Regions from separate parts of the Lysinibacillus sp. KU-BSD001 genome, predicted to be linked through region 1. Evidence: predicted binding sites of a transcription regulator. Region 1 holds the regulator's gene; the other holds the start of a gene.

Region 1 (3,434 bases):
GTGACATCATCGCCGCTAAATAAGAAGTTGCCAAGCACTGTCCGAATATCTTTTTCATTCATCAGTGGCCATTCATCCCATAACTCAGCCAGTACAGTTTTCTTGCTATGTAGCTTTGCCTGTTCTTGATCGTAGTAGCCGATCTGGACATTTGTACCATAGCGAATATCGCCCGTAATCGTTTCTAAATCTTGGACAATCGTTTTGAGTAATGTTGATTTTCCGACACCATTTGGCCCAACGAGTGCGATGCGGTCTTCACGGAAAATACGCATAGTAATGCCAGATGATACGGGTTTTCCTGGATAGCCGACAGAAAGGTGATCGACAGATAGTACATCATTTCCACTTTGGCGTTCAATGTCGAAGCCGAAGCTTGCGCTTTTTTCATCGCTATCTGGAGAGTCCATCCATTCTGTTCGCTCTAACATTTTCCGACGTGACTGTGCCATTTTTGTTGTCGAAGCGCGGGCAATATTTTTTTGGATAAATGCCTCTAGCTTTGCTTTTTCATCTTGTTGGCGCTCATACATTTTCATGTCGCGTTCGTAATTTTTGGCTTTGTCCTCTAAGTAAGCACTATAGTTACCGACATATTTTGTAACACGTGTGCGTGATACTTCATATACAATCGATACGACTTGATCTAAAAAGTAACGGTCATGAGAAACAATTAAAATGGCGCCATCGTAGCCTTTTAAGTAATTTTCAAGCCATGATAATGTTTCGATATCTAAATGGTTTGTCGGCTCATCGAGAATAAGTAAAGTTGGTTTCGATAATAAGAGCTTCGCGAGTGCAAGGCGTGTACGCTGCCCACCAGATAATGAGCGAATGGGTTTCTCATAGTCCGCTGGGAAAAACTGCATACCGTGTAGCACTGCACGTGTATCGGCCTCATATTGATAACCACCTGCCTCTTTAAAATCATGCTGTAACTGGTCATATTCTGCCATCACACGCGCATACATTTCGCTATCTTCATACACAGTAGGGTCTGCCATTTTTTGCTCTAAACCGCGTAGCGTGCTCTCCATTTTACGCAGTTCCCCAAAGATTGTCATCATTTCGTCCCAAATAGAAAGGTCCGAATCAATCCCTGCATGTTGCTCTAAATACCCTACCTTCACATCTTTTGGAACAATAATTTCGCCGCTGTCATACGACATTTGGCCAGCAATTATTTTTAAGAGCGTTGATTTGCCAGCACCATTTCGACCGACGAGTGCGACGCGGTCACGGTATTGTACTTCAAGCTTTACTCCGCTTAACACCTCATCTGTTGCAAATGATTTATATAATTGATTTACTTGTAACACAATCATTTTTTACACCTCAGTTCATGTTTTAAGTTTAAATGATGGGGTAGTTGCATGCAATGATAGGTGCTTTACTAATAGGTAGTTGTTTAGTAAGATTATAACGATTTCCATTTGATTGTAGGAGGAACATGTGTGAACAAAGAGAATAAAATTCCACAGGCAACTACGAAAAGACTTCCTCTTTATTATCGTTTTATTCAAAACTTTGCGCAGGAAGGGAAGAAGCGTATTTCATCTCGAGAGCTGAGTGATGCAATGAAGATTGATTCAGCAACCATTCGCCGAGATTTTTCATATTTCGGTGCACTTGGGAAGAAGGGGTACGGTTATGATGTACAGCATTTATTGTCGTTTTTCCGAGAAACATTGGATCAAGACGAGGCAACAAATGTAGCATTAATCGGAGTTGGTAATTTAGGCAATGCATTTTTGAAATATAATTTCCAAAAAAATCATAATACGAGAATTGTTGTAGCATTCGATTCGAAAGCACCATATGAGGGAACGGAAATTAGTGACATTCCAGTTTTTCATCCAGATCGACTAGAAGAAATGTATGAAGAATATGAGGCGGAGTTAGCGATACTCACTGTATCATCACGCTCTGCACAAACGATGGCAGATCGGCTAGCGAAAATGAATGCAAAAGGCATTTTAAATTTTACGCCGGTTCGACTAACGGTACCAGAATCGATGAAACTAATGAATATCGATTTATCAGTAGAGTTGCAAGCGCTTATTTATTTAATTCGTAATAGTGACAATTGACGTAAATTTTTCACATTTAATCTATTAGCAAAAAGCGACTTATTACGGTAAAATGGTACATATACTAGAGGAGGTGGCTGTAGTGGTTGTGCATTTAAGTGCGATTACACCTGTAAGCCTAATTATCATCGGTGTTGTAGCTTTATTAATCTTCGGACCAAAAAAACTACCAGAGTTAGGACGAGCGATGGGTTCGACATTACGCGAATTCCGTCATGCAACAAAGGGGTTAACTGAAGACGATGATGATGTAAAAAAGACGGTTATTGAGCATAAAGATAACGATAAAGATAACGTAACTAAGTAATTTAAGGATGTCTGTTATATGAATCCGAAAGAACTCACTGTCGTAGAACATATGGAAGAACTGAGAAGTCGCCTCTTTGTTACAGCGATTTTCTTCGTACTTGCTTTATTTATTGGCTTTTTTACAGCTGAACCAATTATTAAATTTATTCAGTACAGTGAAGAAGCAGAAAATTTAACACTGAATGCTTTTAACGTAACCGATCCGTTAACGGTGTATTTACAAGTAACTGTTGCGGTGGCGGCTATATTAACGTCGCCTATTTTGCTGTATCAACTATGGTCTTTTATTACACCTGGTCTACATGAAACAGAGCGTAAAGCAACGTTAAAATATATTCCGTATTCGTTTTTCCTATTTATCGGTGGTATTGTATTCTCCTATTTTGTGTTATTACCATACATCATTAAATTTATGAATGGGTTATCACAAGATTTGGAGATTAAACAAACAATCGGTATTAACGCATACTTCTCGTTTTTATTTAAGCTACTCATTCCATTTGGATTCTTGTTCCAATTGCCTGTTGTCACAATGTTTTTATCGCGTATCGGTCTTGTAAGTCCGATATTAATGGTGAAATTCCGCAAGTATTCGTATTTCGTATTAATTGTGATTTCTGTTCTATTAGCACCACCGGACCTTGTGTCCAACGTAATTATTGCGATTCCATTATTTGTATTGTACGAAATTAGTATTTTGATTTCGCGTATCGGCTATAGAAAATACGAAATAGCGGAAGCAAAACGAATAAAAGAGCAAGAAGAACGCGAACGCGAGTTAAAAGTAGACGAGCTTTTAGCCGAGCAAAGAAGACAAATTGAAGAGATGCAAAAATAATAAGGATACCTACTTAGTTAGGTATTCCTTATTTTTTTTCAAATAATAATTGTTAGAAAATTGAAATTTTGAGCAGGTGAGATAGATGATAGATATTCAAATAATTGCCAATCGGCTACTAAAAGAGCTCAGTCCACTCATGGAGGCACCGCTGATCATTAGTGACCATAATGGATTTATTGTTGCAGCAACAGATG
Region 2 (3,434 bases), on a different contig from region 1:
CATTTTTTTCATAGGTCGGCAATTGCTGTAGTAGTGATATGAGAGCGGCTTGCACATCTGGCTGCTTTAGTTGCTCTAGTAACGGATTCGTTTCCATCACATATGCCCCCTTTCTACATCGTTCCTTTGAGCATGCCGTCCCAGTACATGATTGGTAGTAAATCTTTTTTCATCATATACATGCTCGTACGTTCAACGGCTTGGTTAAATGGCATCGATTCTGCAGGTTCTTTCGTATAGTCGAACTCGGCTAAAATGAGCTTGTTGTAACCTGTGACGATTGGGCAAGATGAGTAACCGTCATACGTTTTATCCATTGTTTGGTTGCGCATAGATGCGATTACATTTTCTGCAACAACAGGTGCTTGCTTACGGATGGCTGCCCCTGTCTTCGATGTCGGTAAGTTGGCACAGTCGCCAATGCCAAATACGTTTGCATATTTTTTATGTTGCAATGTATACATATCGACATCTACCCAACCATTTTGGTCAGCTAATGGGCTATTGACGATAAATTTCGGTGCATTCATATAAGGTGTGACGTGAATCATGTCATACTTCACTTCCTCTTTTGCACCCGTATCTAGATGTTCAAAGATGGCGATTTTTTCATCCGCTTTAATTTCGATTAAGTTACGGCGGAATCGTGCATCGATTTGTTTTCGTTCTACTACCTTTTCTAGTGCCTCACGGTATTTCAGGACATCAAAAATGGCTGGATTTGCTGAACCAAAGATAACTTTGATGTTTTGACGTACACCCGCTTTTCGGAAATAGTCTTCCGCGATATGCATAATTTTCTGTGGTGCACCACCGCATTTGACAGGTGAATTTGGATGCGTAAATAATGCTGTACCCGATTTTAAATTGCGAATCGTTTCCCATGTATAATCCACATGTTCAAATGAATAGTTACTGCAAACGGATTTTGTACCAAGTGCTTCTTTTAATCCTTTAATAGCACCCCAGTTAATTTCAATACCGCCTGCTACAACTAAGTAATCGTACGTAAGAGCTGTTTTGTCTCCTAAGATGACTTCATTTTGTTCCGGTTTAAATTCAAGTACGGGTTGTTGAATCCATACCGCACCTTCTGGGATGACAGATTCCATTGAACGTTCAGAATCTTCTTTTTTAGCAGCTCCTCCACCGACTAGCGTCCATAGCGGTTGATAATAATGCTTTGATGCTGGATCTATAATCGCTACTTCATGGATGAGGCTTTGTGATTTTCTTAATAGGCGAGCGGCAACAGAAATACCCGCTGTTCCCCCACCAACAATGACGACTTTGAAAGAATTTTTCATGCTTCTTCCTTCTTTCTGCATTTTTGTGTTGTGAAACTTTACACTCTCATCATAGTGAAATCTATATTTCAAAAATATAGGGGTTTCCCCCTAAACAATAACTTGTTTTTTTAGTGGAAAACCCCTAATTTCATTTAGATTTGTCTATATTAATATAAGAAGAAAGGAGCTGATACGATGCATTCTTTACAAACATGGGCACTAGCATATAAAGGGAAGCTACTTCTCCTCTTTGTTCTATCGGTATTTTTAGGTGGTAGTATCATCCTGCAAGGCTATAGTATTGTACAAATTGTCGACCTTGTATTTATAAAACAAAGCCCTTTTCCCTCTACATTTCACTTTTTACTTTTATTATTTCTTGCTATCCTGTTCCGCTTATTCACGCAGTTTTGGCTGAATAGAATAGGTGGATTGTTAGCTGAACGGGTGAAAAATTCGCTTCGTCAAACATTGCTTCAGCATTGGACACAAAATGCAATGGAAGCGCAAATGACGACACAAACAGGTGAAAAGGTGACATTGTTAATTGATACAGTAGACCAATTAGAAAGTTATTACCGGGAATATATCCCGCAAGTTATCAAAACAACCGTTATACCACTCATGGTACTAATTGCTGTGTTTATGACACATGCAGCAAGTGGCTGGATTATGATCATTACAGCCCCTTTTATTCCATTAACGTATATCATCATCGGGCTGCAAACAAAGGCAAAATCAGAAGAACAATTAGTAGCGATGAATCGATTTTCCGGAAAATTCTTGGATTTACTACAAGGACTTCAAACGATTCGCCTTTTTGGACAAAGCGAGAAACAAGAGCAAGTGCTAGCAGAAAGCAATAAAGGGTTTATGGAACGTACATTATCCGTTTTAAAAATCGCTTTTGCTTCTACGTTATTTATTGAATTGATTACGACATTAGGGGTGGGATTAGTCGCGCTCGAAATTGGCTTTCAAATGATTGTCTTTCAGTCGCTCACGTTTGCCCCTGCATTTTTTGTTTTAACGTTAGCACCTGAGTACTACAATTCCTTAAAAGAACTCGGCGCAGCCTTTCATACAGGTCGAGGAAGTTTAGGCGCGGTTTCTATTATTGAAGAGGCGATGCAAACGACCGCAACACCCGTACGTTGGGGCAAGGAGCCGATTGACGATCAACCACAGCTGTCCTTACAAAACGCAACGTACCAATATGAAAATGGGCCGCTCATTGGACCGATTTCTCTTAATGTAAAACCAGGCGAAATGATTGCTTTGATCGGTCCTACTGGTCATGGTAAAACAACGATTTTAAATATGCTCTCCAGTATGGTGGAATTATCTAGCGGTGTGGCTTTACTCGGTGGAAAGCCGCGCACACAACTGTCAGAACAGGATTGGTACCGTCAAATGAGCTATATTTCCCAACATCCATATGTATTTGCGGGTACGCTTCGAGATAATATTCGAATGGGGCTTACCGCTACTGATGAGGAGATTTATGAAGCATTGCGTAAAGCACAACTCACATCTTGGCTGGACACATTGCCTGAACAGTTAGACACAAACATCGGTGAAGGTGGACGAGGGTTATCGGGTGGCGAAAAACAACGTGTTGCGATTGCCCGTGCTTTTGTAAAAAACCCATCCATTTTATTTTTCGATGAACCAACGGCAGGACTTGATGTGTTAACAGAACAACTATTAACAGAAGCGATGTATACATTTAGTCAACATGCAACCGTCATCACGGTAGCACACCGATTTGAGAGCATCCAGCACGTCGATACATTATATATTATTGAGCATGGTCAAGTTAGCGCGAGCGGGACACATGCACAACTCGCATCTCACCCGTTTTACGAATATATGAAGAAAAGAGGGACGTATGATGAAAGCACTGATTGAGATGATTTTACATGATAAAAAAGATGTGCTACTTGCGATGACTGCGGGTACAATTAGCGGCCTTACAGCAGTAGCATTATTTGCACAAAGTGGCTTTCTCATTTCAAAAGCGGCGCTCATGCCTCCTTTTTATAGCATTTTAATTTTGACGGCCTTTTTAAAGCTTTTCGGTGTGGCCAAATCAGCGAGTAAATATGCCGAACGCTATATTTCACACCGTGTGACATTTCGCTT

What was found. The regulator Rex, encoded in region 1, represses fermentation and respiration genes when NADH is low (regulators of the CRP and FNR family bind a similar motif). The targets are predictions, from matches to a motif close to TTGTGAAATATTTCACAA.
Region 2: a site for Rex is predicted at 1,336-1,353, ahead of cydD (thiol reductant ABC exporter subunit CydD). Genes of this name have one in related genera too.

Annotation. Positions count from the first base shown of each region.
Region 1 covers NZ_JBDQZI010000016.1:5,295-8,728, forward strand. Annotated here, with positions in the region: gene AAGS61_RS17970 (ABC-F family ATP-binding cassette domain-containing protein) at 1-1,325, opposite strand, end outside; gene AAGS61_RS17975 (redox-sensing transcriptional repressor Rex) at 1,455-2,090, shown strand; gene AAGS61_RS17980 (twin-arginine translocase TatA/TatE family subunit) at 2,173-2,397, shown strand; gene tatC (twin-arginine translocase subunit TatC) at 2,416-3,237, shown strand; gene AAGS61_RS17990 (sugar diacid recognition domain-containing protein) at 3,323-3,434, shown strand, end outside.
Region 2 covers NZ_JBDQZI010000004.1:164,477-167,910, forward strand. Annotated here, with positions in the region: gene AAGS61_RS07990 (hypothetical protein) at 1-97, opposite strand, end outside; gene AAGS61_RS07995 (FAD/NAD(P)-binding oxidoreductase) at 114-1,307, opposite strand; gene cydD (thiol reductant ABC exporter subunit CydD) at 1,485-3,200, shown strand; gene cydC (thiol reductant ABC exporter subunit CydC) at 3,184-3,434, shown strand, end outside.